DNA from 2 places in the Thioclava sp. F36-6 genome. Region 2 is predicted to be linked to the other one. Evidence: riboswitches for the same ligand, from Rfam matches in the RefSeq annotation. Region 2 holds a riboswitch; the other holds the start of a gene.

Region 1 (22,406 bases), on a different contig from region 2:
CGCCTCGCCCATCGCCTGATACAGTGATTTCAGCGTGCCGTCGCCGATCTTCACATTGATGAACTCGTCCACATCCATGCAGATCGACCAGCCCGCCTTGGTGATCACCGGCTCGGTCTCCGCCGCGGCCAGCGCCGCGTGCTGCGGCTTCATGTCGACCATCGTGCGGAACGGGTTCTCGCGGTGCTGGACGTAGCCCGTCGCCTGCAGCAGATCGAGCATCGTATCGGTGCCGTCGGTGCAGTCGTTCGTATAGACGAGGAAATCATCCACCCCGATCGCGCGGTGATAGGCGATCCACTCGAGGATGAAGGGGCCTTCGTTCTTCATCGTGGTGACGATGGCGGTGCGACCTGCCTCGACCGCCTGAGCGGGCGCGTCCTTCACCTTGGAGACCGGCGGGCGCACCGGCTTGAACCCCCAGATGTCGCGCGACAGGTGCAGCAGGCGCTCGTCCTCGACCAGCGAGGTCTTGGGGGCGAGTTCCGCAGGAGAGGTTCCCGGCACCCGCAGCGCCATCGCGCGCCAGAAACCGTAGGTCAGCCCCGGATCGGGCCGGCAATAGCTGACCCGCAGCAGGCGCCATGTATTCTCCAGCCCAGCCTCTTGCGGCGCGCAGCCCCAGCGGGCGATACCGCGCCGCGCGTCGAACTGGCGGCAGATATGGTCGGGGAAGCGCGCGGGCTGATCGTTGCGCACGCGCCAAGGGTAGATGCGGCGGCCCACCAGAAGGATCACGCCGTTCTCGGCAGCCTGCGTGGCCTCGAAAGCCGAGGGCTGGCCCGGCTCGCGCGCGGCCAGCAGATCGGTCACGTCGAGCACCAGCACCGAGGCCGCCTTCGCGAAGAAGCGCCATTTCGCGATCTCGAAGACCAGCGCCTGACCCAGCGGGCTGCGCTGCGGATCGGGGGCAGGCGGCTCCATCCGGTCCTTGCCGGGGGCGTCGGGCGCGAGGAAGACATGGTTCTCCGGCCCCATCCCCGGCTTGCCGAGCGGCAGCGGGCTTTCAAGGATCGCGACCGGCAGGTCCAGCTCGCGCAGCGCCATGCCCGCCTCGAGCGCATCGGCGAAACTTTCGCCGGTGCCTGCGGGGCCATCCTCGGGAGCGCGGTTCAAGATCACCGCACCCGCCGCGCCGTGGTGGTCGTGATGCCAGCTCAGCCAATCGAGCACGGTCTCGACGCTCTCCTCCAGCCGCAGCCCGAACAGGCAGTTGCGGCCTTCGAACATCTCCCAATCGGGGGCGGCGGGGGTAATCTCGCGCAGGCTTGGCCCGTCCGGCCCGGACATCGCGGCCTGAATCGGGCCCGGCTCGGTCGGCTCGTAAATCGCCATCACCGCGCCCGCGACATTGCGGCCCTCGGCCAGATGCGCCGCACCGGGCACGGCATCGAAGCTCAGATCTTCGGCCTGAGACGGCGCGGCGAAGAAGGCGCGCAGATGGTGGCGCGGCCCGAGATCGGTCTCCTCGGTCCAGCCCACCGCGTCGAGCAGCGCGGGCTTGCCCGTCTGCGCCTGCATCCTGCGCCGGATCACTCGTTGCTTGCCCATATCGATCTCGAAACTGCCTCTCGTTCCAACTAGCACGCAGGGGGTGACGCGATAAAGAGCGCGCAATTGCCGGTAACCCGATTCCGGGCCGCGCCTGTCCAGGGTTCGATTTCGCCTCCGAACGGGGCGATTTCGCGCGGTGGGAATGGCGAAACCGGGGCAATCGCGCAGGAGCGCGCGCAAGACCGGATGGGACGGGAAGAAAAAGACGCTGAAAGTTCGATCGGGGCGACTCGCTCGCGTGATCGCGCCGTGTGTCTTGAGAGCCCGAAAAGACAGGTCCGAAGGCGGGGTGTCAGGCTTCTGGTAAGGTTTTCCTCACACGCGGCTCACCGACCCTGCCAGAAACGTGACCATTGGAACAGTTTGTCGCAGTTCAAACCGGATGAATTTTGACCTAAGTCAAGTTCAGCACACGGATACTCCCATATCACAAGTGCATCGGGTTCTTGATCTCCCTGACGCGGCCCAAACCGCACAGAACCCGACCAGAGGAACAGACGTTCTCCCTCGTCTCTTCCCCAAAATGCGCCGCGGGTCTCCCTCCCGCGGCGCTTTAATTTTTCCTCCCCTCGAAATGCACGAGCCACCCGCGACGGGCCATGAAAAAACCCTCCCGGTGAGGGGAGGGTTCAAACCATCTCGCGATGCTTGGGCGGTTATTTCGCCGGGGCGATCATCATCACCATCTGGCGGCCTTCGAGCTTGGGCATGTTCTCGACCTTGCCCAACTCGCCCACATCGGTGCGGACGCGGTTGAGCAATTCGAGACCCAGATCCTGGTGCGCCATTTCGCGACCACGGAAGCGCAGGGTGACCTTCACCTTGTCGCCGTTCTCGAGGAACTTCACCACGTTGCGCATCTTGACGTCATAGTCGTGCACATCGGTGCCCGGGCGGAATTTGACTTCCTTGATTTCGATCGTCTTCTGCTTCTTGCGGGCTTCGGCTTCGCGCTTTTGCTGTTCGTATTTGAACTTGCCGAAATCCATGATCTTGCAGACGGGCGGATTGGCGTTGGGCGAGATCTCGACGAGATCGAGCCCGGCCTCTTCGGCCATGGTCATCGCTTCGCGCGGGGTAACCACGCCGACATTCTCACCCTCGGCACCGATCAGGCGGATCTCGGTCGCACGAATGCGGCCGTTCACTCGGGGGCCGGTGTCACGGGTCGGCGGGGCGTTATGGGGTCTGCGGGCTATGGTGGGAATCCTTCTGTAGCCATTGAGTAATTTCGGGCGGAAAAGATAGTCCCGAGTGCCGCCGTATTCAACCGCAAAGGCACGGGAACCGGGCAGGGAGGAAACGCGTTGTGTCCTGCCGGGCAGGGCAAAGGCATTTGCGGCGCGTTAGCGGTCCGTATGCGTGGCTGTGCCCAGTGGTCGAGGCGGGGTGAATACCGCCCGCAGAGAGAGGCAATCAAGGGAAAAAGCGTGATGAACAAGATTGTGGCAGCGGCGATCGTGGTGTTGGCGGTGGCCGCCGGATTGATCATCCTCAATACCGATATCACAGACTCGCCCGACGCGACCGATCCGACGACAAACGCAGCGGCAGGCACTGAGACTGGCGACAAGAGCATGGCGGACAAGGCCAGCGATGCGGTGAAGTCTGCGGGCGAGTCGGTGAAGGCCGCCGCCGACAAGGCGAGCCAAGCGGCGTCCGACGCGGCCGATAGCGTGAAGGAAAAGGCCTCGGGCGCGATGGATACGGGCTCGAACGCGGCGGCGGATGCCGCCGATGCCGCGAAAGAGGCTGCGCAGAGCGGGGCCGATCAGGCGCAAAGCGCCGCCTCCGACGCCGCCCAAAGCGCCGCCGACGCCGTCTCGAAAGCAACCGAGACCGCGCAGCAGGCGGCAAGCGACGCGAGTGACGCGGCCAAGGACGCCGCCTCCGCTGCAAGTAAGGCCGCGACAGCCACGATGGATTCCTCAAGCGATACGGCCAGTGCGGCGGCCACCGATGCCGCGAAGGCCGCCACGGCGGCGGCGGAAGCGGCCGCGAAAGCTGCGAATGCGGCCGCCTCGGCCGCCAGCGGCGCGCAAGAGGAGGCGACCGATAGCGCTGTCGAAGGCGCGAGCACGGCGGCAAAAGCGGCGGCCGATGCCGCCAGCCAAGCCGCCAATGCCGCAGCCGACGCCGCAGCCGCCGCGACCAATGCCGCACAGTCGGCGGCCCCCGCAGGTACCGCGAGCGGTGGCGACACGCAAAAGCCGGTGCCGGCGCAGGGCGTGATGAGCGCGGCGAAGGCGCTGACCGTGGAAGGGTTCGACGCGGACAGGGTGATGGATATCGTCGACACCTCCGAGCTGCCCGAAGCGACGAAGGAGCAATTGCGCACGGCGGTGCAGAGCGCGCGTGACAATCCCCAACTCGTCGAAGGTGTGGTCGATCAGATCCGTGCGGCGCTGGGCTTCTGATCCCACCTGCCGCCCGATCCGCTGAGAACGAAGGGCCGCGCGACATTCCCTCGCGCGGCCCTTTTCTTTCCCATCCGACCAGTCGGGTGGGAACGTCTGCGCAAAGCCTCGCGTTCGCTCTTCAACGAAAGGAGCCCGCCATGAGCACCCGTCTCGAATTGCAAAGCATTTCCCCCGTCACCCATGACACGCATCACCTCGTCTTCCCGCGCCCCGAGGGGTTCGACTTCGCGCCCGGTCAGGCAGTCGATCTGAACCTGACCCGCGAGGGCTGGACCGATGAGCAGCGCCCCTTCACCTTCACCAATCCGGTAGATGGCGACACGCTGGAATTCGTCATCAAGAGCTATCCCGACCATGATGGCGTGACCGAGCAGATCGCGACGCTGACGCCCGGCGAGACCGTCGAGGTCTCCGACCCGTGGGGCGCGATCAAGGACGAAGGCCCCGGCACCTTCATCGCAGGCGGGGCAGGGGTGACGCCGTTCATCTCGATCCTGCGCGCGCGGCTGGCCCGCGAAGGCACGCTCGAAGGCTGCCGCCTGATCTTCTCGAACAAGACGGAAGCCGACATCATCCTGCGCGACGAGTTCGAGGCGATGAAGGGGCTGGAGACCGTCTGGACCGTCACCGACCAGAGCGACCCCGGCAAGGGCGTCGTTTCGATGCATGTCGATCGCAGCTTCCTCGCGCCCTTCGTCGAGAAGGAGAGCGGCAAGTTCTACATCTGCGGTCCCGACAAGATGGTCGATGAGATCGAGGCCACGTTGAAGGAGCTTGGCGTCGAGGAAGACCGCATCATCCGCGAGGATTTCGACTGACGTTGTCCGATCACGTCTAAGTGCCCTGAGACCGCGCGCCCTGCGCCTTCCCGCCCCCTTGCCCCCGGTGAGGGGGCGGCCTAGTTTGCCCTCGCGCAAATTTCTGCCAAGAACAGGCGACAGACAAGCCGGGGGTCCGCACGCATGAGCGAGAAACGCAGCATCTTCGAGGAAGTTGGATCGGAGGGCACCACCACGCGGGCCGAACCCAAGGGCGGCATGATCGACGCAAAGCCCCGCGGTGCGCGCCGGGCGATCCGGATGTGGCTGTTTGTGTTGTTCACGCTGGTCGTGGCGATGATCGCCGTGGGCGGGGCTACGCGCCTCACCGATAGCGGGCTGTCGATCACCCGCTGGGACCCGATCTCGGGGGCGATCCCGCCGATGAGCGATGCGGACTGGCAGGCGGAATTCACCCATTACAAAGAGAGCCCGCAGTTCAAATACATGAACCCCAACATGACCGTGTCCGAATTCAAGGGCATCTTCTGGTGGGAATGGGGCCACCGGCAGCTGGGCCGCCTGATCGGCATGGTCTGGTTCATCGGCTTCATCGGCTTCTGGCTGACCAAGAAGATCCCGACGGGCTGGACCGGGCGACTGTTCAGCCTCGGGGTCCTGGGCGGTCTGCAGGGCGCGATCGGCTGGTGGATGGTGTCTTCGGGCCTCGTGGGGCGGATGACCTCGGTCGCCTCCTATCGGCTCGCCACCCATCTGGGCCTCGCCTTCATCATCCTCGGCCTGATCTCGTGGTTCGCGCTGCAGCTCTCGCGCCCGGAATCGGCGCTGCTGCAGGCCCGCCGTCTGGCCGAGCCGCGCCTGAGCCGGATCGGCTCGGTGCTGATCGGGCTCGTGTTCGTGCAGATCATCCTCGGCGCGCTGACCGCGGGGATCGACGCAGGCCTCGCCTTCCCGACATGGCCCTCGATGAACGGGCAGTTCCTGCCGTCGGAGAGCTTCGACTACACGCCGATCTGGCGCAACTTCTTCGAGAACCCGGCGCTCGTGCAGTTCCTGCACCGCATGGTCGGCTATCTCGTCTTCGCCTCCGGCCTTTACGCCGCATGGCGCGCGCGCAGCTCGGCCCATCCGCGCACCAAGGAAGCCTTCGCGCTGATGGCGGCGATGATCTTCTTCCAGATGGTGCTGGGCATCACCACCGCGCTTGAGCTGGTTAATTACTGGTGGCTGGGGCTCATCCACCAATTCGGTGCTATCATCACCTGGGTCCTCGTGATCCGTGCGCGTCACATGGCGCGCTTCCCCCTTGTTCGTTCCATCCGGGAGGGCCGCGTATGAGCGCCTATCAGGACCTGCTCGCGCATCAGCGCGAAACCGAAGCGCTGGGCAATATCGCCGGGCTGCTGAGCTGGGACCAAGAGGTGATGATGCCGCGCGGCGCCGCCGATCAGCGCGCCGAAGAATCCGCCGCGCTGGAATCGGTGCTGCATGCGCGCCGCACCGATCCGCGCATCGAGGACTGGCTGGCCCGCGCCGAGGCCGATGACGCGGTCAGCGCGCGCGTCCTCGATCTGGTGGGACGCAGCTACAACCGCGCGACCCGCATCCCGGCGCGCCTTGCGACCGAGATGGCGCGTCTGACCTCGCTGTCTCAGGGCATCTGGGCGGAAGCCCGCGCCAATGAGGATGCCTCCGCCTTCCTGCCGACGCTGGAAGAGGTTGTGCGTCTCAAGCGTGAAGAGGCCGAATGCCTGTCCGAGGGCAATCTCTACGATGCGCTGCTCGACGACTATGAGCCGGGCGCGACGTCGAAGGAAATCGCCACGGTCTTCGACCGGATGCGCGGCCCGCTGGTGGAACTGCGCGACCGGGTGCTGGGCTCGGAGGTCTCGCCGCAGCCCTTCGACAAGGTCTTCCCCGAGAACGCCCAGCTGCGGCTGGCGCGCAAATGCGCCTCCGCCTTCGGCTATGACTGGACGCGGGGGCGGCTGGATATGTCGGTACACCCGTTCTCCTCTGGCGGCGGCGACGATGCGCGCATCACGACGCGCATCTCCGAGAGCGACCCGTTCGGCAATATCTACTCGACGATCCATGAGGTCGGTCACGCCACCTACGAGCAGGCGATCAACCCGGCCTATCGCTTCACGCCGCTGGGCCATGGCGTCTCGATGGGCGTGCATGAGAGCCAGAGCCGGATCTACGAGAACCAGCTCGGCCGCTCGGCCCCGTTCACCGGATGGCTGCATCAGCGTATGACCGATGCGTTCGGCGATCTCGGCATGGATGCGGAGGCCTTCCACGCGCTGGTCAACCGCGTCGATATGGGCTTCATCCGCACGGAATCGGACGAGCTGAACTACAACCTCCACATCATGCTGCGCTTCGATCTGGAGCGCGATCTGATCTCGGGCAAGCTCGAGGTCGCCGATCTCGAAGAGGCGTGGAACACCCGTTTCGAGCAGGATTTCGGCGTGAAGGTCACCAAGCCCAGCCAGGGCTTCCTGCAGGATGTGCATTGGTCGGTGGGGCTGTTCGGCTACTTCCCGACCTATGCGCTGGGCAATGTCTATGCGGGCTGTCTCGACGAGGCGATGCGCGCGGTCACGCCGGGTATCGACGCGGCATTGGCCGAGGGCGATGCGACGCCCGCCAAGCAATGGCTCGATGAGAACCTGCGGGTCCACGGCGGGTTGCGCACCCCGCGCGAGACAATCCAGCATGCCTGCGGCTTCGAGCCGACCGAGACGCCGCTGCTGGCTTATCTGACGCGGAAATTCGAGGGCATCTACAAGCTGTGAGCCGCAGCACTTGCTGAGGGGGCAGGCGCCTCCGGCGGGGATATTTGTATCAAGAAGAAGGGGCGCGCGGCCCCTTCGATGATCTCAGTCCTGCTCGGCGGTCTCGAGTTTCTCCAGCGCCGCCATCCAGAGCGCCTCGGCCTTCTCCATCGCTTTGGTCGCCTCGGTGTGCTTGGCCTGCCAGATCGCGAGATCTCGGGCTTTTTCAGGTTCGTAGAGCTTGGGGTCGGCGAGTTTCGCGTCGAGCTTCTCGAGCATGTCACTCAGCTTCTCGACCCGGGCCTCGCAGTCGCGGACCTCGCGCTTCATGGTGGTCATCGCACAGCGCGACGGCTTCGCGGCTTTCGGTGCGGCCGATTTCGCGGGCTTGTCCTCGGGCGGCGGCGCCAGCAACTCCGCGCGGTAGCTTTCCAGATCGCCTTGATAGGGCGCGACCGCGCCGCCTTTGACCAGCCAGAGCCGGTCGGCCACCAGTCCCAGCAGGTGCATGTCGTGGCTGACAAGGATCACCGCGCCGGAATATTCGGTGAGCGCCGTCACCAGCGCCTCGCGGCTCTCGATATCGAGGTGGTTGGTCGGCTCGTCGAGGATCAAGAGATGCGGCGCGTCGAGCGTCGCCAGCAACAGCGACAGCCGCGCCTTCTGCCCGCCCGAGAGCTTGCCCACCGCCGTCTCCGCCTGATCCGCGCCGAGGCCGAAGCCCGCAAGCCGCGCGCGCAGCTTGGCGGGATGCTCGTCGGGGCGCTCGCGCTTGAGATGGGTCAGCGGCGTCTCTTTCAGGTCCAGCTCGTCGACCTGATGCTGCGCGAAATAGCCGATCCGCAGCTTGGACGAGCGCGTGATCTTGCCGTCCATCACCTGAAGTTTGTCCGCCAAGAGCTTGGAAAGCGTGGATTTCCCCTCACCGTTCCGGCCCAGAAGCGCGATCCGGTCGTCCTGATCGATGCGCAGGTTGAGCTGCTTGAGGATCGCGGGCCCGCCATAGCCGACGGCGGCGCCTTCCATCGCGATGATCGGCGGCGAGAGCTGTTCCGGCGCGGGGAAGGTGAAGACCTGTTTCGCCGCTTCTTCCGGTGCGGTGATCGGCTCCATCTTCTCGAGCATCTTGACGCGCGCCTGCGCCTGCTTGGCCTTGGTGGCCTGCGCGCGGAAGCGATCCACGAAGCCCTGCAGATGGGCGCGGCGGGCCTCCTGCTTCTTGGCTTGGGCGGTCTGCGCCTCGCGGCGAAGCCGGCGGGTGCGCGCAAACGTGTCGTAGCCGCCTTGATAAAGCGTGAGTTGCCGATCCTCGAGATGCAAGATCGAGCCCACCGCGCGGTTCAGCAGATCGCGGTCGTGGGAGATCACGATCACCGTATGCGGGTAGCGCATCAGATAGCTTTCCAGCCAGAGCGCGCCTTCGAGATCGAGATAGTTCGTCGGTTCGTCCAGGAGCAGCAGATCGGGCTGCGCGAACAGCACGCCCGCGAGCGCCACGCGCATCCGCCAGCCGCCGGAGAAGTCCGAGCAGGGGCGCTTTTGTGCTTCCATGTCGAAACCGAGGCCCTTCAGGATGGCGCTCGCCCGCGCCTCGCCCGACCACGCGTCGATATCGACCAGCCGCGTCTGCACCTCGGCGATGCGATGCGCGTCGGTCGCGATCTCGGCTTCGGCCAGAAGGCTCGCGCGTTCCTCGTCGGCGGCCAGCACCGTGTCGAGCAGCGAGGTCGAAGAGGACGGCACTTCCTGCGCCACGCCGCCAACCCGGGCGCGCGAGGGCAGGCCGATCTCGCCGCCATCCAGCGTCAGCTCGCCGCGGATCAGCCGGAACAGTGTCGTCTTGCCCGCGCCGTTGGGGCCGACGAGGCCGACCTTGTGGCCTTCGGGAATGGTGGCGGAGGCGTTCGCAAAGAGCGGACGGCCTTCGATCGAAAAGGAGATATCGGAGATGCGCAACATGGGGCCTGACTTGGCGCAGGGGCGGGCAACAGTCAATCGCTGCTGCGCGCCGCGGCCCGTTCGGCTTGGCAAAAATATCCCCGCCGGAGGCATCGGCGGGCGCAAACCCGCGCAACGACCTGCCGATCGGCCTTGACCAAACGGTCACAAACCCAATCTAGAGTCGCCGCAGCCCCGCCCATGAGGGCTTTTCAAGGCTTCCCCTGCATGGTAGCAGGCGCGGCAGATATTTCGGACCGGATACCGGCCACGAACCACAAGGAAAGGGTCACACATGGCCATCGAACGCACGCTGAGCATCATCAAACCCGACGCGACCAAGCGCAACCTCACCGGCAAGATCAACGCCAAGTTCGAGGAAGCCGGTCTGCGCATCGTCGCGCAGAAGCGCATCCAGCTGACCATGGATCAGGCCGGCAAGTTCTACGAAGTCCACAAAGAGCGCCCCTTCTACGGCGAACTGTGCGAGTTCATGGCGTCCGAGCCGGTCGTCGTTCAGGTGCTCGAAGGTGAAGGCGCGATCGCCAAGAACCGCGAAGTGATGGGCGCGACCAACCCGGCGGAAGCCGACGAGGGCACCATCCGCAAGGAATACGCGCTCTCCGTGGGTGAGAACTCGGTGCACGGCTCCGACGCTCCGGAAACCGCTGCGGAAGAAATCTCGTTCTTCTTCTCGGGTCTCGAGATCGTCGGCTGATCTAGCGTTTCGCGATCAGACCAATTTCCGAGAGGGCCGCGTCCAGCCGGGCGCGGCCCTTCTCTTTTGCGGAAGGCGCGGCGCTGTCGCTCGCCGCGATCCGCGCCTTAAGTGCATCGAATTTCTTGCGGAATTCGGCTTTCTCCGCGCCACGGCAGTCGTTCCACGGGCGCCCTTGCAGCGCCATGTGCAGCGCGTAATAGCCGATGAAATGGGCGGGGTTGCCGACTTCGATCCAGGCGGCATAGGCGGCGTCCGCGCCGATCTCGCGCAGCTCCTCGGCCGAGGTGATCCCGGCGCGGATAAAGCCCTCGGCGGTGGCGGGGCCGATCCCCTTGATGGATGTGAGAGAGGTGCTCATCGTGCCGGACTGTCCTTCGGGGCGCGCGGTATCAGTGTCGCGCGGGCTGGCGTCGGGACAGTTTGAGGCTGGACTTCGCGCCACGCAAGAGCGGCGCGAAGAGAGATCGAATGGGAGGCGGCGCGAAAACCGGCGATGAATGAAGATGCCGGTTGCGGGGCCTGCCTGCGCCGCTATCATAGCGACGCGAGAAAGGGCGTCAGATGGACGCCCAGTCGTCGAATACGGTGCCGTTCTGTTGGGTCGTATTGCCCGTTTGGCCTTGTTGCTGGCCAGGACGGTTCGTGCCGCCTTGCTGTTGCTGGCCTGATTGAGTGCCCGATTGCTGTTGCATGACCTAAGCCTTGTGATGAGTCGCGTTTAGCGGGGTCTTCCCGTTGCTGCGACAAGTAGACACAGGCTCTCGCCGGGAAAAGGGGTGGTCAAGCGAAACTGAATTTTGATCTCTTTGCCGTGAGCGGGTGTCATGAAACTGTGACGTTGCCGCCACGAAAGCGCTGCTGCGCACGGCAATGCGTCAGAAATATGGACCTACCGGAGCGTCGTGTCGCAGCGGTTATTCCGCAGCGCGTGCGGTTGCGCAGATCGACAGCGGCTGCAGGCCGGGCAGGCTGAGCATCGCCTCCAGCGCGGTGTTATTGTCGACCAGATCGGCGAGCGTCTTGCGGTCCAGCGTCCCGTAGAAGGCCTCGAGCGCATCGGTCAGAGCATCGCGGAATAGACAGGCGTCGCGCAGCGGGCAGGTGTTGGTCTCGGTATCGAAACATTCCGCGAAGGGCAGGGCGGCCTCGAAGGCGCGCAGCACCTTGCCCACGCCGATCTTTTCGGGCGGGCGGGCGAGTTGCATCCCACCGGCGCGGCCGCGCAGGGTGGTGATGAAATTCTCGCGTGCGAGCGTGTTGATGACCTGCGCGAGATGGTTCTCGGACGCGTTACAGGCCTCCGCGATCTCGTGTTTGCGCACGGTGCGATGCGGATTGACCGCGCAGAACATCAGCACGCGCATCGCGAGATTGGTTCGTGTGGTCAGACGCATCGCAACTCCTCCAGCTCACGAAGCGGTGATATAGGTAAGTTTACCTCGCAGGTTTGACCTATGTCACGTTCCTTGAAAATTTTCGTCACAGAGCGGGTTTGGCGCAAGCGGGGATCCGCCAGAGGCAATATGCGCGGGACGTAGATGCGCGCTGCGCCCGGCGCGGCGAATGCGTCCATTTGTCAGCCTCCTCACACACGGATGCGTGAGTAAATGAGAGGTGTGATCCCGCCGCGTGGGTTGGTCCGGCGCGGCGCGGGTGATCTGATCCGTCGCGTTGTGGGCCGTTCGGCCCCGCGCGGCGATGGCCACCGGGAGGGCAAGATGAGCATTCAAGCTGAGGCACCCGCCGCGCATAGCCGGCTCGAGCATTTTCCGATCACCTTCTATGCGACGACGATGGGGCTCGGGGGCTTCACGCTGGCGCTGCGTGCGGCAGCCAAGCCGCTCGGGCTCGGGCCGTTGCCCTATCAGGTGATGTTCGCGCTAACCGCGACCGTGTTCGTGCTGATCTCTGCCTTCTATCTCGCCAAGGCCGTGCGGCACCCGCAAGCTGTGAGCGCGGAATGGCATCACCCGATCCGGCTGGCCTTCTTCCCGACCGTCGCGATCTCGCTGTTGCTGCTGGCGACCGGGGCGCTGACGGTCTCGACCTCGCTTTCGCTCCTGCTGTGGCTGGCGGGTACGACTCTGCAGGGGATCATGACACTCGCGGTCGTGACCAACTGGATCGGGACGCGCAGTTTCAAACACGGGCAGCTGAACCCGGCATGGTTCATCCCGGCGGTGGGCAATGTGATCGTGCCGGTGGCTGGCGCGCAGCTCGGCTTTATCGAGATCAGCTGGTTGTTCTTCTCGGCCGGGATGCTGTTTTGGCTCGTGCTGCTGACGCTGGTCTTCAACCGTCTGATCTTCCACGACCCCCTGCCGAGCAAGCTGCAGCCGACGCTGGTGATCCTGATCGCGCCGCCCGCGGTGGCCTTCATCGCGTGGCTGCGCCTGACCGGCGAGCAGATCGTGCCCGGGGCCGAGATCGGACAGGGCGTCGATCCTTTCGCGCATATCCTTCTGTCGCTGGCCTATGTCTTTGCCGCGCTTGTCGCGGTGCAGCTGCCGCGCATCCTGCGTCTGCCCTTCGCGATGAGCTTCTGGGCGCTGAGCTTCCCCATCGCGGCGCTGACCATCGCGACCTTCCTGCATGCCGAATACGCCCATTCCGAGCCGCATCTGCGCATGGCGGTGGCCTTCCTCGCGATCCTTGCCGTGGTGATCGTGGGGCTCGTCTGGCGCACGGGGCTTGCGATCCTGCGCGGAGAGATTTGCCAGCCGGAGTGAGGGGGCCGGAGTTCACGCAGGCAGCGGCTCCTGTCGCGCTTGTCGCACGTAATGCGCGATGCGGTCGAAATGCTTGTCCCATGTCCCGCAGCAGCCGCCCCAGATGTCGATGTCGGGATAGCGCTTTGCCAGATCTCCCATCATCTGGCCCAATTCCTCGGGATCGCCTTCTTCGATATGGCCGAGCTTGCAGAGCGAGACCTTGTCCATTTTCGCCGCGTTTGGCCGCAACGAGCGCAACCTCCGCGCCCAATCTCCCGGTTCGAGCGCGGGTCCGAATTCCAGCGGATGCGAGCAATTGATTCCGTAGGAATCCGGGCGCGCAGTCCCGGCCTCAGTATCGGTCGCCTCAATCGCCTCTTTCAGGCTGGGGCCCGATTTCAGCTTGTGGGAACTGTCGAGCGTGAAAGACATGTTCACCGGCAGCCCGACGCGCGCCGCCGCGCGGCTGATCCCGACCGCCTCGGGCATGTTGTTAATCGTGGCAGCCCAGATCAGATCGACGCCGCAATCCTTCAACGTCTCGCATTGAGTGGCGTGGTAGTCTTCGGCTTCCTCGGCAGTGATATCGCGGTTGAGCGAATAGGCATCGCCTTTCGGCCCGATACAGCCCGCGATCGCGATGCGCTCGATCTGGTCCTCGTAAGCGCGCGAGACACCGCGCAGGAAGTCGATGCATTTGTGCTGCATCTCGCGCAGCCCTTCCGCCGAATAGCCCAGCTTCGCGCCCCAGTCCGGGCTCGCGCGGTAGTCGAACCCCGCCATCAACGCCGAAAACCCGTGTTGAGCTGCCTTGTCGAGATAGCGGCGATACATGTTTTCCATGTCACGCACCGCTTCGGGCTTGTTCATCAACTCGAACATCGCGAAGTCGCGCAGCTCGTGACCGTGGCGATAGATCACCTCGGTCTCGGTGCCGCCTTCGGTGAGGTAGAGGATGCCGTCCTCTCGGGGAAAGGTGGTGCTCTGCAACGTCATGACGCTCTCCTTGTGTGACGCAGTTCGGTTCGGAAAACTTTTTGAAAGCGCATGAGAGGCGGTGAAATCAGCACGCGGCGCAGGTCGTTGATCCGGTCGTGCCGGACTTTGTCTTTACAGGGTGACGTTGGGTCACCTTATCACGCCGTCCATTGTGTGGCTACGTCGCCTCTTGTCGGCTCGGATTCGGTCGCGCGGTGACCTCTTGAACTGACGGATGAAACACGGGCTCCATCCCGAGCTCTGATGGGCGCGGTATGCTGCCGCCCATTCTCGACGGCGCTTGACCTCCCGCGAGGGCGAGCGCAGATTTCGCGGGCGAAAAGGAGGGGCGATCATGGCTCTGGAAGATGCGAAAATCCAAGTGGATCAGGCTTTTACGCGGGCAGAGGCGCGTGGCCTGAGCTTCGAGAACACCTTCGGCGGGGCCACCAGCTTTCTGCGGCGGCGCTATACGAAGGACCTCGCGGGCGCGCAGATCGCCGTGACCGGCGTCCCCTTCGATCAGGCGGTGACGAACCGCCCCGGTACGCGCTTCGGGCCGCGGGCGATCCGCGAAGCCTCGACGCTGCAGGCGTTCGACGCGCCCTATGGCTGGGGCTATGACCCGTTCTCAGAACTCGCCATCGTCGATTACGGTGACATGCCCTTCGACTATGCCAATGTGCCGGAGGTGCCGGGCCGGATCGAGGCGCATCTGGGCGCGATCTTCGGGGCGGGCGTCGTGCCGATCACGCTCGGCGGCGATCATTTCATTACCCTGCCGATCGTGCGCGCGGCCGCTGCCGCCCACGGGGAGATCGCGCTCGTTCAGTTCGACGCCCATTCCGACACCTGGGCCGATGACGATATGGACCGGATCGACCACGGCACGTTCCTCTACAAGGCGATCAAGTCGGGCGTTGTGAAGGCGGAGAACACCGTCTCGGTCGGTATCCGCACCGACAATCCCGATACGCTGGGCGTGACGATCGTGGATGCGCCTTCCGTGCATCGCGAGGGCGTCGAGGCCACGCTGGAACGCATCCGCGCGGTCGTGGGCGACAAGCCCTGTTACATCACCTTCGATATCGACGGGCTGGACCCGGCCTTCGCGCCGGGCACCGGCACGCCGGTCTGGGGCGGTCTGGCGAGCTGGCAGGCGGCAGAGCTGTTGCGCGGGCTCAAGGGCATCAACCTGATCGGCGGCGATGTCGTCGAGGTCTCTCCGCCCTACGATCCGACCGGCGTGACGGCCATCGCGGGCGCCCATGTCGCGACCGAGCTGATCGCGCTGGCCGGTTGGGGGCTGCGGGAGAGCGCGGCATGAACCGGGCCGTGACGATCCTCGCGCTCGGGCTGGCCGCGGTGGCCGTGGCCGATGGCTGGGTGCGCTTCGCCCCGATTGATCCCGCGCGCTACAAGGTCGAGGGCTTGGCAAAAGCGCCCGGCGATCACCCCGAGACGGGCGGGTTTCAGGCGGCCCGCGAGGTCTCCGATCCGCTGGTGCAAATGGCCGCGCTCGACAAGATCATCCGCGCCACCGCGCGCACGAAGCAGGTGGCCGGCAGCGTCGACGAGGGGCATGTGGCCTATGTCACCCGCTCCGCCTTCTTCGGCTTTCCCGACGTCACCACGCTTTGGGTCGAGGGCAACTCGCTGCAAATCCGCGGCCATCTCGTCTACGGCAAATCCGACCTCGGCGTGAACAAGGCCCGGATCATGGGCTGGCTCGACGAGGCGGGGCTGTAGCGGGTCTGTTCCGAGGCGCGCTTGCCGGGCCACAGCGATCAACTCTGACGGCGCGCTCCCTTGCGAAGAGAGGGGGCGAAGCCTAAGTGAGGCTCCATGCAGCCGGAGCCAGCATGACCATCATGTACCGTTATTTCTCCTGGGCCATCGCCGTCACCGTTGCGGGGCTGGTCGGGTCGTTCGCGCTGGGATTTGCCCAGACCGGCGGGCTGGGCGGCGCGGTCTCTTTCCTGATGATCACGGCGGTGCTTGCCGTACTGGAAATCTCGCTGAGCTTCGACAACGCCATCGTCAACGCCAACAAGCTGCACCAGATGACGCCGAAATGGCAGCGTCGCTTCCTGACTTGGGGCATCCTGATCGCGGTCTTCGGGATGCGTATCCTGTTCCCGCTGCTGATCGTCGTGATCGCCGCCGGGATCGGACCGTGGGAAGCGGTGCAACTGGCCGCGAAACATCCGGCGGAATATGCCGAGATCATCGAGGACGCACATCTGTCGATCGCGGGCTTCGGCGGGGCCTTCCTGATGATGGTCGCGCTTACCTATTTCATCGACGAGGGCAAAGAGGTCGACTGGATCCGAGCACTCGAACGCCGGTTGCGCGCGCTCGCCTCGATCCGCGGGCTCGAGATCGGCCTCGTGCTGATCGTCATTCTGGCCTTCACCTGGATCCTGCCGGAAGGGCGCGAAGACGAGTTCATGTTCGCCTCCATCTGCGGGCTTGCGACCTTCCTCGGTGTCGAAGTGCTCAGCCACGTGCTCGACCGGACGAATATCGCCGCCGAGACGGCCAAGGCGGGCCTCGGCGCGTTCCTCTATCTCGAAGTGCTCGACGCGTCCTTCAGCTTCGACGGGGTGATCGGGGCCTTCGCCCTGACTCAGAACCTGTTCCTGATCGCGATCGGTCTGGGGATCGGCGCGATGTATGTGCGCTCGATGACGCTGATGCTGGTGGAGCGCAACACGCTGAGTGAATTCCGCTATCTCGAGAACGGCGCCTTCTGGTCGATCCTGATCCTTTCCGTCGTCATGTTCGCGCAGACGCTGGTGGAAGTGCCCGAAGTGATTACCGGGCTGATCGGGGCGGGGCTGATCGGGCTAGCGCTCCTGTCCTCGATCCGGTTCAACCGGCGCAGCAGAGCCGCCGTCGAGAGTTGAAATTTTCTTGACAGACTGCGGCGCGCGCGGCACAGCAGGGGCACTTCGGTTCCGCCTTGGCGGATGAAAAGGGAACCCGGTGCGATGCGTGCATTCATTCCGGGGCTGCCCCCGCAACTGTGAGCGGCGAGTGACGGCTGACTGAGCCACTGGGGCGACCCGGGAAGGCCAGCCGAAACCAAGACCCGCGAGCCAGGAGACCTGCCGAGGCGCTCATCCTTTCTGCCTGTGCGGGGCGCGCAGCGGAGGCGGTCTTCCGTCAGTGGTGACATTCTCACCGTCGGCGGAAATTCCAAAAATTTCCAAAGACTTACGATGCGAAGTTCACGCGACCGCAGAGTCGCGATACGAGGGAATTGGATATGATCCGCACCCGTTTGACCATGGGCCTGATGCTCACCACCGCGCTGGCAGCCCCTGCGCTTGCGCAAGACAGCCAACCTTACCAACTCGATGAGATCGTGATCTATCACGGCGCGCTCGAGCCGCAATCGTCGGACAAGACCGCGCAGGCGGTCACCGTGCTGTCGCGCAACGAGCTGGAGCGTTCGGGCCAGACCCGCCTTGCCAATCTGATCGCGCAATCGCCGGGCGTCGGCATCCTGTCGCGCGGTCCGATGGGCGCGCAGACCGGCTTCACCATTCGCGGCGTGTCGCAGAACTACGTGAAGGTTATGGTGGACGGGATCGACGTCTCCGATCCGTCCGCGCCGCAGGTGCTGCCCGATCTGGGCCGGTTCAACACGTTCAACTACGACCGGGTCGAGATCATGCGCGGCTCGCAATCGGCGGTCTATGGCGGGCAGGCGGTCGCCGGTGTCATCAACCTCGACACGCCGCGCCCGACCGAGGATGGCGTGAGCCAGAGCGTCAAGTTTGAGCTCGGCTCCTACCACACCGCGAATGCGGCCTATAACTTCGGCTGGAAGAAGGGTGACGACGAGCTCGCGATCCAGCTTTCGAAAGTCTACACCGCAGGCTTCTCGGCCGCCGACAAGAAGAACGGCAATACCGAGAAAGACGGCTACCGCGCCGATCGCGTGAGCCTGCGTGCGCAGAAGCGTATCTCCGACAATCTGCTGATCGGCTTCAACGGGTTTGCGCAGAACGATCGGGGCGAGTTCGATAACGGCTTCAGCTCGCCGCCCACGGACAGCAACGAATACACCGTCCACAAGGAGCGGGGCGGGCGTCTCTTCGCGAAATTCGCGACAGGTCCGCTCGATCACGAGCTCGGTCTGACCTATTACACGACCTCGCGCTGGTATCCGGTCTATGACTATGGCTACGAGGGCAAGCGCCGCAAACTCGACTGGAAAGCCTCGACCGATCTCGGGCCGGGTCGCGTGACCTTCGGCGCCGATCGCACGCTGGAAACCTATACCGGCACCTATGTCACGGGCGATGTTCTGACCGCCGATACGGGCGTCTTCGGCGAATATGCCTTCTCGCCGATGGACGGGGTGAACGTGACCGCCTCGGCGCGCCATGACGATCACTCGGATTTCGGCGGCAACACCACGGGCCGTCTCGGCGTCACCTGGCAGGCCGATGCCGCGACCCTCTTGCGTGCCTCGGTGGGCAACGGGTTCCGCGCGCCGTCGGGCTACGAGCTCTATGACGGCTATGCGGGCAATCCCGATCTCAAGCCCGAGAAATCGCTGAGCTACGATCTGGGCGTCGAGCGTGATTTCGGCGCGCATAAGCTGACCGCGACGCTGTTCCACATCGAGGTGGACGACCTGATCGACTACAGCAACACGACCTACAGCTATTATCAGACCTCGGGCACCGCCAAGCGGCAGGGTCTGGAACTGGGTCTGAAAGGGCCGATCTCCAGCACGGTCAGCTACAGCCTCGGCTATACCTATCTGGACTCGAAGAACCCCGATGGCCTCTCTGCCGGCTCGACGTGGAACTCGGCTTTCGGGCGGCATACGCTGACCGCCGGGATCGACGCGCAGGTGACTGACAAGCTCACGCTCGCCGCCGATATGCGCGTGGTCACCGATCGTCAGAGCCAGCCCGATTACGGCCTGCTGAACGCGCAGATGACCTACGATCTGGGCAATGACAAAGAGGCCTATCTGCGCATCGAGAACCTGACCGACACCGATTACCAGCTCTGGCCGGGCTACGGCACTTCGGGTCGCGCCGCCTATGTGGGGCTGCGTGCGCGGTTCTGATCTGAAAGGGGCGGTTTGCGCCGCCCTTTTCGCCGCCTTGGCGGCGACCTCCTCTGCATGGGCGGAGGAGCCTGCGCGGGTCGTGTCCATGAACCTCTGCACGGATCAGTTGGCGCTGGCGCTGGCCGATCCGTCGCAGGTCGTCTCGGTCAGCCATTTCGCCACCGATCCGTCGATGTCTGTGCATTGGAAACAGGCTGAAGACCTGCCTGTAAACTACGGACGCGCCGAGGAAATTTCTATTCTGCATCCCGATCTCGTTCTGGCCGACACCTGGTCGAACCCGGACACGATCCGCATGTTGCGCACGCTCGGAATCCGGGTCGAGCAACTGCCGCCCGGCACCTCGCTGTCCGAAATTCGGGGCCGGATCGAGACGGTGGGCAAGCTGCTTGGCCATCCTGACCGCGCGGCGAAGATGCTCGCGGATTTCGATGCGCGGCTGGCGGCGATCAAAACGCCCGCGCCGGGGCTGAAAGCTGCGATCATCGGGCCCTCGGGCTATGGCTACGGGCCGCGGACCCTTGAAGGGCAAATCCTTGAAATGGCAGGGTTTCAGAATGTCGTCAGCGGGCCGGGGCTGGACTGGGGCGGCCGGTTGCCGCTGGAAGATCTGGTGATGGATCGCCCCGATCTGGTGGTCGTTGGCGGCTCGCAAGGCGGCACCGGCACGAGCCGCGCGCAGGAGGTGCTGGCGCACCCGGTGCTGCGCGATCTGCCGGTCGTGCGGGGGCTGCGCGATGCAAGCTGGACCTGTGGCGCGCCCGCGATGCTGAATGCGGTGGAGACGCTGGCAAAGCTCGGGCGTGAAATCGAGAAAGAGAAGTTGACGCAATGAGTTATCGCACGATCCTCATCCTTCTCTCCATCCTCTGCGCGGTGCTATTCGCAGCCTCACTGCTGATCGGGCCATCGGGGATTTCGCCGCTTGATGGCGTCTCTGCGCTGATCTCGGGCGATGGCGCGGCGGGCCTTGTGATGCGCGAGCTGCGCCTGCCGCGCGCGATCCTCGGGATCGGTGTCGGCGCCGCGCTGGGGCTGTCGGGCGCCGCGATGCAGGGCTTCTTGCGTAATCCGCTGGCCGAACCGGGGCTGATCGGCACCTCGGCTGGCGCCGCGCTTGGCGCGGTGATTGCGATCCAGACCGGGCTCTACGCGCTCTTCGCGCTGGCCCTGCCGCTGGCGGCGCTGGCGGGCGCGGGTGTGGCCGTCGCACTGATCCTGATCCTTGCGGGGCGCGAGGGCCGGGCGCTGGTGCTGATCCTTGCAGGCATCGCCGTCTCGGCGCTGGCGGCGGCGGCGACCGCGCTGGTGCTGAACCTCGCGCCTTCGCCCTATGCCGCGGCCGAGATCGTGTTCTGGATGATGGGCTCGCTCGCCGATCGTTCGATGACCCATGTCGCGCTGGCGCTGCCGTTCCTGATCGTCGGCGCGCTGATCCTGCTGCGCGCGGGCGCGGGGCTGGATGCGCTGAGCCTTGGGGAAGATGCTGCAGCTTCGATGGGTATCTCCTTGAAAAGGCTACGGCTTCAGATTGTCTTCGGCACGGCGCTGATGGTCGGTGCGGCCACGGCTGTCGCGGGCGCGATCGGCTTCGTCGGCCTCGTCGTGCCGCATCTGTTGCGCAAATCCGTGGGCGCGCGGCCCTCGCGGCTGCTTCCGGCTTCGGCGCTTGGCGGGGCGGCGATGCTGACGCTGGCCGATATTGCGACGCGGGTGATCGCGCCCGAGCGTGACCTGAAGTTGGGCGTGCTGACCGCGCTGGTCGGCGCGCCGTTCTTCCTGTCGATGATCCGAAAAATGGGGCGCGAGGGCTGATGCTGGAGCTGGAAAACCTTACCGTTCTGCGTGGCGAATGTCCGGTGGTCGATCGCGTCTCGGCGCAGGTCGGGCCGGGCGAGGTGATCGGTCTGATCGGGCCCAATGGTGCGGGCAAGACCTCGCTGCTGCGCGGGGCGATGGGGCTTTTGGCGCATCGCGGGGACAGTTCGCTATCGGCGCTCGACCCGATGGCGCGGGCGCGGGCGGCGGCGTGGCTGCCGCAGGCGCGCGAGATTGCCTGGGGGCTGTCGGTAGCCGATCTCGTCGCGCTGGGGCGGCTGCCGCATGGGCGCGATCAGGCGACGCGCGGGGCGGCTGCAGTGGAGGAAGCGCTGCGCCGGATGGGGCTCGACAACTACCGCGACCGCGCCGCCACGCAGCTCTCTGGCGGCGAGCAGGCGCGGGTGCTGATCGCGCGGGCGCTCGCGCAGGAAAGCCCGCTGATCCTTGCGGACGAGCCGATCGCAGGCCTCGATCCGGCGGCGCAGATTGCGACGATGCAGGTCTTCACCGCCCATGCGCAGGCGGGCGGGGCGGTGGTCACTTCGCTGCATGATCTTGGGCTGGCCGCGCGCCATTGCACCCGGCTTTGGGTGATGGATCGCGGGCGGCTGGTCGCGGACGGTGCGCCCGGCGAGGTGCTGACCGAGACGCTTCTTGCGCAGGTCTTCCACATCCGCGCGCACTTCAAGAACACGCCGGAAGGCCCCGTTTTTCAACCGCTTTCCACCTTGGGGGTCTGATGGCATTTCCGCCCGAGCGCATCGTCTGCCTGACCGAGGAGACGGTCGAGACGCTCTACCTTCTGGGTGAGGACGCGCGCATCGTCGGCGTGTCGGGCTACGCGGTGCGGCCCAAACGGGTGCGTCAGGAGAAGCCGCGCGTCTCGGCCTTCATCTCCGCCGATCTGCCGAAGATCCTCGCGCTGGAGCCGGACCTCGTTCTGACCTTCTCGGACCTTCAGGCCGATATCGTCGCGGGGCTGGTGCGCGAGGGCGTCGCCGTTCACGCGTTCAACCAACGCTCGGTCGCAGGCATCCTCGACATGATCTGCACGGTCGGCGCGCTGGTGGGCTGCACCGAGCGGGCGGAGCTGCTCGCCGCGGGTTACGAGACGCGTCTGGCGGAGATCGCCGCCAAGCCGCGCCCGAGCCGTCCGCGCGTCTGGTTCGAGGAATGGGATGAGCCGCTGATCTCTGCCGTGGGCTGGGTGTCGGAGCTGATCGAGATCGCGGGCGGGCGCGATGTCTTCGCCGATCTGGCGAGAGAGGGCAAAGCCAAGCATCGCATCGTCACTCCCGAACAAGTGATCGACGCCGCGCCCGAGGTCATCGTGGGGTCGTGGTGCGGCAAGAAGTTCCGGCCCGAGAAAGTTTCCGCAAGGCCAGGCTGGCAGGACGTTCCGGCTGTTGCGCGAAACCGGATTCACGAGGTCAAATCCACCCTGATCCTGCAGCCCGGGCCTGCAGCGCTAACGGACGGGCTCGACGCGCTGGAGGCCGCGATCTGGTCCGATCCGGGGTTGCGGGCGTAATAGTTCTTAGACATAGAGCCCTCGCGCGCTAGAGTGTCCGCGCAGGAACAGAGGCTACTTACCCCGCGGGAGGGG
Region 2 (9,480 bases):
GGTTGCAGGCCAGCGGATCGAGCGCGGTCGGGAAGGTTCGACCGTGCGGCGAGGGGCAGGTGCAGCCGTTGTGATCGGAGAGGTTGAAGAAGGTGGGCTCCGCCTTCGTGGTCCGGTAGGGCACGGGCAGGGCGCCGACATGGCAGCTTACCGCCGCGCGCACCTTGCGCAGCCACGGCATCATTGTCTGCGGCCCGCGGAAGCAGTTCAGCCCGACGACATCGGCGCCCGCCTGTTCGAGCTGCTGGCAGGTCTCGACGATGCCGACCCCGTCCATCATCTCGTTGCCCGCCATCGGCGCCAGCGTCAGCACCACCGGCAGACCTGACGCCTTCGCGGCCTCGAGCGCACAGAGCGCCTCGCCCGCGTAGTAGAAGGTCTCGCCGATAATGATATCCGCGCCTTCCTCGACCGCCCAGCCGATCATCTCGTCGAACATCGCACGCACCTCGGCCTGTCGCGCCGGATCGGTGGGGTCCCAGATATTCGTGTTCGAGATATTGCCCGCCATCAGGTTGCCGGTCTTCGCATTGGCAACCTCGCGCGCGATCTTCAGCGCCGCACGGTTGAGCGGCTCCAGCAGGTCTTCCTTGCCGATCACGCGCATCTTCTCGCGGTGGCCGTTATAGGTGAAGGCCTCGACGATATCGCTGCCAGCGCGCTGGAAATCGACATGCAGATTGCGCAGCGCCTGCGGGTATTCGAGCGCCACCTCGGGCACGAATTCCCCGGCGGTCAGATAGCCGCGTCGTTCCAGTTCGAACAGGAAGCCCTCGGCGCAGATCACCGGGCGCGCGTCGAGCAGACGGGTCAGTTTGTTGTCATTCATGGAGAGATCCTCTCAGTTCATCCATGACCATCGTTTGGAAAAGCCGAGCCTCACAGGAAACGGAGTGCCGTTTCCTGCTGCAATGGTCCTCGGCCGGGCCGCAGCATGCGACCGCAAGACGAGAAACGGGTCAGAGGCCGCGTCGGGCGCGAGCACCGCCGCGCCGCACCGGTGGAGGCATCTCGATCGGCAAGGCGAAAGGCTGCGGGGTCAGCGACTCCAGCAGGAGTTCGCAGAACACCTCCACCGCGGGCGAGATCAGCGAGTGCGGATAGGCCTGCATATGGGCGACGATCGTCGCCTTCGCATAGGGCATGTCGCCCGGCAGCGTACCGAGCCATTCCATGTAGCCGAGCGTCCCCAACTCACGCGCACGCAGCGGCGAGATCGGTCCTATATCGAGTTGTAGCAGTGAAAGCGTTCGTTCCAAAAGCATCGCGCCCTCCGCGCAAAAGGGCGGGAGTGGTCGCGGCACGGCGATATGCGAGGTCCGATCTGGTCCATCTCTCGTCTCTCCGTCCCAGGGCACCCCGCCCGGGTTTAAGGTGACCGAGATGCGCTAGGCGCGCATCCGAGATGGCAGGTCTCCTGACTCGCGGGTCGTAGCTTCACCGGACCTTCCCAACCTTTGCAGGTCAGTGGCGTTTCCGGTGGCGCTCGCCGCTTACAGTTGCGGGGGCAGTCACGGAGTTGGGCATCGCCCGCACCGTGTTCCCTTTTCAGCCGACCCTTTGGGGCCGGACACCATCGCAGATTTGATCGCAGGAAAATCTGGCGCTGTCCAGAACGGATTGGGGCCTGTGGGACAAGCGGGCCCGCGTTGACGGAGATCAAGGTCGAAATGCGCCCCTGCGATAAAGTGCCCGCAGGTGCAAACAGGGGAGGCGAGCTCATGGCCACGAAGAAAGAAGTCATTCCTTTCGATAGCTTACGCCGCGAGGATGTCGCGCTTGTGGGCGGCAAGAACTCTTCGCTTGGCGAGATGGTGCAGGAGCTTGGCGCCAAGGGCATTCAGGTTCCGCCGGGCTTCGCCACCACCTCCGACGCCTATCGGATGTTCCTTGACGAGAACAATCTGACCGAGGCCATCGCGGGCTATCTCGCGGATTACGATGCCGACAAGATCAGCCTTCACGTCGCGGGGCAGAGCATTCGCGACACCATTGTGGCCGGGGACTGGCCCGACTCGACCGAGGCTGCGATCCGAGAGGCTTACCGCGATCTGTCGAAGCGGGCAGGGGTGCCCGAGGTCTCCGTCGCCGTACGCTCGAGCGCCACGGCCGAAGACCTTCCCGATGCCAGCTTTGCCGGTCAGCAAGAGACCTATCTGAACGTCTCGGGCGAAGAGGAGCTTCTGACCGCCTGCCGCAAGTGCTATGCCTCGCTCTTCACCGACCGCGCGATCACCTACCGCAAGCTCAGAGGGTTCAATCACCTCGATGTCGCGCTCTCCGTGGGCGTCCAGCAGATGGTGCGCTCCGATATCGGCGGGTCGGGCGTCATGTTCTCGATCGACACCGAAACCGGCTTCGACAAGGTCGTGCTGATCAGCGCTGCCTGGGGCTTGGGCGAAAACGTCGTGCAGGGCGCGGTCACGCCGGACGAGTTTCAGGTCTACAAGCCCTTCCTTGGCAAGGCGGGCGTCAAGCCGATCATCGAGAAGAAGCTCGGGGCGAAAGAGATCAAGATGATCTATGCCGGGCCGGACGCCCCGAACCCGGTGCGCAACGTGCCGACATCGAAAGCCGAACGCGGGAGGTTCGTCCTGTCGGATGACGAGGTGCTCGACCTCGCGCAGCAGGCGGCGACCATCGAAGCGCATTACGGCCAGCCGATGGATATGGAATGGGCCAAGGACGGTGTGACGGGGAAGCTGTTCATCGTGCAGGCGCGCCCTGAAACGGTGCAGTCGCGGGTCTCTGCCGGGTCACTGCGGCGCTATACCATCGGCGCGCATGGTCCGGTCGTCGTCAGCGGTCTGTCGGTCGGCGAGCAGATCGCGACCGGGCGGGTCTGCCTGATCGAAGACGTCAAGGATATCGACGATTTCGTGGAAGGCTCGGTCCTCGTCACCTCGACGACGGACCCCGACTGGGTGCCTGTCATGAAACGAGCCTCTGCCATCATCACCGATCACGGGGGCAGAACCAGCCACGCCGCCATCGTCAGCCGCGAATTGGGCGTGCCCGCCATCGTCGGCTGTGGCGATGCCACCCATGTGCTGCATGACGAGCAGGAGGTGACCGTCTGCTGTGCCGAAGGGGACGAAGGTCTGGTCTATGACGGATTTGCCGAGTTCACGGTCGAAGATTTGAACCTCGATGCGGTGCCGGAGACCAAGACCAAGGTCATGCTCAACCTCGCCAACCCAGCCATCGCCGCGCGCTGGTGGCGGCTGCCGATCGACGGTGTCGGTCTGGCGCGGATGGAATTCGTGATCTCGAACACGATCCGGGTCCATCCGATGGCGCTGCTGCATTTCTCTGATATCCGGGAGACGGACGTGCGGGAGGAAATCGAAACGCTCACAAGGGGATACGAGGACAAGGCCGAGTATTTCGTCGATCAGCTGGCGCTTGGCCTTTCCCGGATCGCCGCCGTGGCCTATCCGAACCCGATGATCCTGCGGCTGAGCGATTTCAAGACGAACGAATATGCCGACCTCTTGGGCGGGCGGCAATTCGAGCCGGTGGAATCCAACCCGATGATCGGCTGGCGCGGCGCCTCGCGCTATTACGATCCCGCCTATGTCGAGGGGTTCCGGCTCGAATGCCGGGCGATCCGGCGGCTGCGCGAAGAGGCAGGCTTCGACAATGTGCTGGTGATGGTTCCGTTCTGCCGCACGCCCGAAGAGGCCGACCGCGTCTTGGCGGTGATGGCCGAGGAAGGGCTGGTGCGCGGCGCCAACGGGCTGCAGATCTACGTGATGTGCGAAGTGCCCTCGAACGTCATCCTCGCCGAGGAGTTCGCCAAGCGCTTCGACGGCTTCTCCATCGGGTCGAACGATCTGACGCAGCTGACCCTAGGCATTGACCGCGACAGCGACCGGCTCGCGCCTCTGTTCGACGAACGTCATGCCGCCGTTCAGTGGATGATCCGGAGCGTCATCGAAAGAGCGCATGGTGTCGGCGCGAAGGTCGGGCTCTGCGGTCAGGCGCCATCGAACTACCCGGAATTCGCCCGCAGGCTGGTGGAGTTCGGCATCGACTCGATATCGGTGACGCCGGACAGTTTCCTGAAGGTCAAAGGCCATGTTGCCGAGGCGGAAGGTCAGCGATGACCCGACTGTGAACCCGCGGGACGCGTCCGTTAGCCGTCTCGGGCGAGTTGCCCGAGACGGTCGCGCGCTCAGGCCACGGGTGCCGACTCGACACGCGGCTTCGCGGGGGCTACGTGCATGCCCAGCCGCGCTAACAGGTCCTGATCTCTCCAGGCTGCGGGGTTGTCCGTGGTCAGAAGCTGATCGCCCACGAAAATCGAGTTCGCGCCCGCGAGGAAGCACAGCGCCTGCCACGCGTCGCTCATCCCGGTGCGGCCTGCCGAGAGCCGCACGACCGACGCGGGCATCAGGATCCGCGCAAGTGCGACGACCCGCACCAGCGCGAAAGGGTCGACCGGCTCGGCATTCTTTTGCACCGGCACGCCGTCGATCTCGTTCCAGAGGTTGATCGGCACGCTGTCCGGGTGCGCGGGCAGGGTGGCGAGCGTCACCAGCATGGCGATCCGATCCGCCTCGGCCTCGCCCATGCCCAAGATCCCACCGCAACAGACCCGAATGCCGCCTTTGCGCACATTTTCGACCGTATCGAGTCGATCCTCCATGGTGCGGGTCGTCGCGATCTCCTGGTAATAGTCCGGCGACGTGTCGATGTTGTGGTTGTAGAAATCCAGCCCCGCCGCCTTCAGCTTCTCGACCTGCTGCGGCGAGAGCATGCCCAACGTCATGCAGGTCTCCAGCCCCAGATCGGAGACGCCGCGCACCATCTCGCACAGCGCATCCATGTCGCGATCCTTCGGGCTGCGCCACGCCGCGCCCATGCAGAACCGTTGCGCACCTGAGGCCTTCGCGCGTCGTGCCGCGCTCAGAACCTCTTCGGTCTTCATCAGCTTGGTGGCTTTCACGCCGGTCTCGTAATGCGCGGATTGGGAGCAATACCCGCAATCTTCCGGGCAGCCGCCGGTCTTGATCGACAGCAGGCTCGCGGTTTCGATCGCGCTCGGGTCGAAATGGGCGCGGTGAACCGTTTGCGCCCGGTGAAGAAGCTCGGGGAAGGGCAGGTCGTGGATCGCTTTCGCCTGCGCCATGCTCCAATCGTTTCTGATGCCTCCCGCCATGATTACGCGCGCTCCTTCAGGCGAGTGAGGCCTGTTGCGAGACCGCTGGCAATTGCGATCTTGACCAGATCCCCGGGAACGAACGGCACGACGCCGGTTGCGAGAAGTTTTGACGCGGGCACGAAATTGGCGAGCCAGGCGAGGCCCGCGGCATAGACCACGATCAGCCCTGCAAGCATCGCCAGCGCTCTGCCGAGCCAGCCTCGACCTTGTGCGAGCACGCTGATCATGGGCGCCGCCAGCAGAAAGCCCAGCAGGTAGCCCCCGGTTGGTCCCATCATGTAGGCCAGTCCGATGCCGCGCTCGGGTGTGCCCGAGAAGACCGGCGCTCCCATAGCGCCCATCATGAGATAGGTGGCCATTGCGGCAGCCGCCATTCTGGGGCCGACGCTCGCTGCTATGAAGAAGACCGCAAGCGTGTGCAAAGTCATCGGCACGGGCCAGAAAGGCACCTGAAGCTTCGCGCCGAGTGTGATCAGGGCAGCGCCGCAAAGCGCGACGCCAAGGCCGCGCCAGAGAGTGTGAGTGAGCTTCTGGGAAGTGTCGAAAACCGTCATTGAACCTGTCCTCAGTCGATAGTTGGAATTTCTATCTATGACTATGCAGGCACATCCGGAGCTATCAATTGAATTTATAGATAATTAGCCAGAAATCACGTAAGTCTCGTGTGCTTCGGCATTTTTTATCGATGACTTGCGTTTTCCTATCCAGCCGACATGGCGTGCCAAGGTTGCGCAGGCCAGGTCTGTCTGTCCCTTGTGGAGGGCGGTAATGATGATCCGGTGGTCATGGTCCGAGCGGGCTTCCCAGTCGCGGCGCCAGGCGGCGAAAAGGAAGCGTGCGCTGGTCGTCTGCAGATTGTCGATCGTCTCGAGAAGTCGTGGCATCCCGCAGGGTGTCAGGATCAACTGGTGGAATTGACGGTTCGCGGCCTCCCAATCACGGACGGTTCTAGCGCTGTCTCCAATCCGCGTAACCTGTTCAGCTTTTTGGAGAATTGCGCGTGTCATGTTCGGAGCTGCATGGCGCAGCGCCAAGGGTTCGAGGCTGGCGCGCATCTCCGCCACTTCGCGCAGTTCGGCCACGTCGAACTCGGTCACGCGAAAGCCGCGGCGCGCTTCGCTCTCGGCCAATCCGCGCGCTTGCAATTCGCGAAAGGCTTCGCGCACCGGGACGTGGCTCGCGCCGAACTCGCTCGCGATATGGTCCTGTCTCAGCCGGGCGCCGGGCGGTATTTCTCCGGAAATGATGCGATCCGAAAGTATCCGCGCGATGCGCTGCGAATGTGTTTCATGGGGTGTCTCTGTCATGCTTTATAGATAATTTTTCTCGCGGCAATTCGTCCACCATTTTTTATGTGACCGAAACATGTTTGTAAGATTAAGGAAAAGCTATACTTGTGATGCGTGGTGGAGACGCATTAACCTGCATTGGATCTTATGTGACCTGGCAAGAAGCTTTCCGGCGTGATGCGCGCGGAACTGAGGACGACGCGGCTCCCGATGCCGGCTACAAGGCCCTGATGGAGCTGATCGATGACGGATTCTGCGTCATCCAGTTCATCGACGGGCCCAGAGGTCCCCTCAGCGACTATGTCCATATCGAAGCCAATTCCGGTTACGAAAGACATACCGGGATCGACGATATCGTCGGTAAGACCGTTTACGATGTCGCCCCACAAGACGGGGGCGAGTGGGTCAAAATCTACGGCGAAGTGCTCAGAACCGGGGAGCCCCTGCGGTTCGAGCGCGAATTCGTCGAGGTTGGGCGCCACGTCGAGGTCTCCGCGACGCGAGTGGAGCCCGCCGCGAAAGCGCAGGTCGCGGTTCTGTTTCGCGATATCACCGAACGTAAACGCAAAGAGCGCGAACTACGGGAAAGCCAGCGCCGCGCGGAAAAGAACGCGCGTCATATCGCACGCGCGCTGTCCGCCGGGGCGATCCTTGGCACTTGGGTCTGGTATCTCGACAGCGAAACCTTCGATCTCGATGAAGAATTCTCGCGCAGCATGGGGCTCGATCCTGCGCAGGGGGCCGAAGGCCTGACCATCGAGCAGATTGTCGTGAACGTACATGAGGATGACAAGCCAGGCCTCATGGCGGCGATCGATCGCGCCACGCAGCAGACGACGCCGTATGCATATCAGTTTCGCGTCAAGCGGGCCGACGGGCTGTATCACTGGGTCGAAGCCAATGGCCGGATGGAGGCCGAAACGCCGCGCATCTTCGCAGGCGTTCTGATGGATCTCGATGACCGGCGCGCCATTCTCGAAGAGCGCGACAAGGCGGCGGCCGAGCTGTCCAAGCTGAATGAAACCCTTGAGCAGCGCGTCGAAGAGCAGACCGCGAAGCTCATGCAGCGGGAGGGAGAGCTCCGGCAGGCCCAGAAAATGGAGGCCGTCGGGCAGTTGACCGGAGGGCTCGCCCACGATTTCAACAATCTCCTCACGGCGATTTCCGGGTCGCTCGACTTCGTCGCAAAGCGGCTCGAAGACGGGCGTCGCGAGGAAATCCTGCGCTATCTCGAAGCCGCGCAAGCGTCGACCGAGCGGGCCGCCAGCGTCACACAGCGTTTGCTCGCCTTCTCGCGTCAGCAGTCGCTGATGCCCAAGCCGACCGACGTGCCGCACCTGGTCCGCAGTATGGAGGACCTGATGCGGCACTCCATCGGGCCGCATATTCTGGTAAGGGCGGAGGACGACGCAGAGGCCTGGCCCGCGATGGTCGACCCGAACCAGCTTGAGAGCGCGCTTCTCAATCTCTGCATCAATTCGCGCGATGCGATGCCCGATGGTGGCACGATCACGATCAGCACGACCAACGAGGTCATCGAGACCGAGAACTCGGAGCTTCCGCCCGGCGACTACCTGCGTCTGTCCGTGCACGACACCGGAACGGGAATGACTTCGGAGGAAATTTCGAAAGCCTTCGATCCCTATTTCACGACGAAGCCCAGCGAGAAGGGCACCGGCCTCGGGCTTTCGATGGTCTACGGGTTCGCGCGCCAAAGCGGCGGATGCGCGACGATCGACTCCGAACTGGGCAAGGGGACGACCGTGAACATTTTCCTCCCGCGCTCGCTCGAGACGGTCGCGCGCGCCGAGGTGGACCTGCCTTTAAGCGAGGAGCCCGCCACAGGGGGCGGACACACGATCCTCGTTGTCGACGATGAGGCAATCGTGCGTTTCGTCGTCGTGGAGGCGTTGGAAGAGGCGGGCTTCACGGTCTACCAGGCGGCCCATGCAGCGGCCGGGCTTCAGGTGCTACAGGACCAGCCCGAGGTGACGCTTCTCCTGACGGATATCGGCTTGCCGGGCGGCATGACGGGCCGGGAACTCGCAGCCCGGGCGCGAGAGGCGCGAGAAGATCTCAGAGTGATGTTCATGACCGGATATGACGAGGAAGCGGCAACGGCCACGACGCTTACGGATACTGAAGTTCTGTTGAAGCCATTCGATTTCGACGAAATGGTGCGTCGCGTCACGAGTTTCGCGAACCGCACCGCTGCGTGACGCGGGTCGCGCCCGAGTGATGTTCGGGGCGTCCGACCCTAGGCGGATCAAACGCCGCGCTTGTTGCCCCAGATCAGAACATGCAGCTGCGGCAGAATACGGGGCGCGAACCAGTTGTCCGCCATAGCGGTGTCCGTCAGCCAGCCAAGCCGGTCGGCCAGACCCTGCGGATCGACCGGAACCTCCGGGTCGACCTCGGGATTGCCCGGCTGAAGATAGAGCGGCAGATCCGGGTGGCGGGCATGGACAGACTTGGCCCAGTCGTAATCCGCGCGGTCGAAGATCACGATCTTCATCACGGTGCTGCGGGCCGAGCGTCCGGCTGCCACGCAATCGGCAAAGGCGTCCCAATCGACCTGCTCTCCGCTCGAAGGCGGCTTCGGCGACAGCACCAGCGTATCCAGATCGCCGAACCAAGGCCGCGCGACAGACCCCTGCGTCTCGCAGGCGAAGCGGTAGCCAGCGGCTCGCCCGAGCGCGATCAGCGGTCCGAAATCCTGGATGGCCGGGTTTCCGCCGCTGAGCGAGATCGTCAGTGGCCGGTCGCCCGACAGGCGGCGCAGCTCTGCCCAGACTTCCTCGGAACTCATCGGTGCCCATGTGTGGCGATAGGCGCTGTCCACCGCGTGGAGGCTGTCGCACCACGAACAGCGGTAATCGCAGCCGCCCGCGCGCACGAAAAGCGTGGGCTCGCCGATCAGCGCGCCTTCGCCCTGAATGGTCGGGCCGAAAATCTCGGCGATGCGCAGCGTCGTCATGGACGGTATTCCACCCAGGTCTTGGGCGTCTCGCTGACCAGCGCCGC

The links. Region 2 has a riboswitch for cobalamin ahead of BMI88_RS06635 (hypothetical protein). Riboswitches for the same ligand answer to the same signal wherever they lie in the genome.
Region 1: another riboswitch for cobalamin. It lies ahead of BMI88_RS14675 (TonB-dependent receptor); the one in region 2 lies ahead of BMI88_RS06635 (hypothetical protein).

What each region holds. Positions count from the first base shown of each region.
Region 1 covers NZ_MPZX01000003.1:74,003-96,408, forward strand. The annotation lists gene BMI88_RS14600 (glycosyltransferase family 2 protein) at 1-1,551, opposite strand, end outside; gene infC (translation initiation factor IF-3) at 2,211-2,753, opposite strand; gene BMI88_RS14610 (hypothetical protein) at 2,988-3,971, shown strand; gene BMI88_RS14615 (FAD-binding oxidoreductase) at 4,112-4,792, shown strand; gene ctaA (heme A synthase) at 4,937-6,091, shown strand; gene BMI88_RS14625 (carboxypeptidase M32) at 6,088-7,554, shown strand; gene BMI88_RS14630 (ABC-F family ATP-binding cassette domain-containing protein) at 7,639-9,492, opposite strand; gene ndk (nucleoside-diphosphate kinase) at 9,767-10,189, shown strand; gene BMI88_RS14640 (TfoX/Sxy family DNA transformation protein) at 10,191-10,550, opposite strand; gene BMI88_RS14645 (Rrf2 family transcriptional regulator) at 11,107-11,586, opposite strand; gene BMI88_RS14650 (SLAC1 anion channel family protein) at 11,911-12,921, shown strand; gene BMI88_RS14655 (homocysteine S-methyltransferase family protein) at 12,934-13,899, opposite strand; gene speB (agmatinase) at 14,237-15,208, shown strand; gene BMI88_RS14665 (DUF1499 domain-containing protein) at 15,205-15,630, shown strand; gene BMI88_RS14670 (DUF475 domain-containing protein) at 15,744-16,790, shown strand; cobalamin riboswitch at 16,820-17,014, shown strand; gene BMI88_RS14675 (TonB-dependent receptor) at 17,153-18,976, shown strand; gene BMI88_RS14680 (ABC transporter substrate-binding protein) at 19,065-19,814, shown strand; gene BMI88_RS14685 (iron ABC transporter permease) at 19,811-20,794, shown strand; gene BMI88_RS14690 (ABC transporter ATP-binding protein) at 20,794-21,540, shown strand; gene BMI88_RS14695 (cobalamin-binding protein) at 21,540-22,331, shown strand.
Region 2 covers NZ_MPZX01000001.1:1,436,138-1,445,617, forward strand. The annotation lists gene BMI88_RS06630 (homocysteine S-methyltransferase family protein) at 1-829, opposite strand, end outside; gene BMI88_RS06635 (hypothetical protein) at 960-1,265, opposite strand; cobalamin riboswitch at 1,390-1,593, opposite strand; gene ppsA (phosphoenolpyruvate synthase) at 1,722-4,109, shown strand; gene bioB (biotin synthase BioB) at 4,178-5,164, opposite strand; gene BMI88_RS06650 (biotin transporter BioY) at 5,167-5,721, opposite strand; gene BMI88_RS06655 (GntR family transcriptional regulator) at 5,806-6,474, opposite strand; gene BMI88_RS06660 (ATP-binding protein) at 6,606-8,675, shown strand; gene queE (7-carboxy-7-deazaguanine synthase QueE) at 8,723-9,433, opposite strand; gene queD (6-carboxytetrahydropterin synthase QueD) at 9,430-9,480, opposite strand, start outside.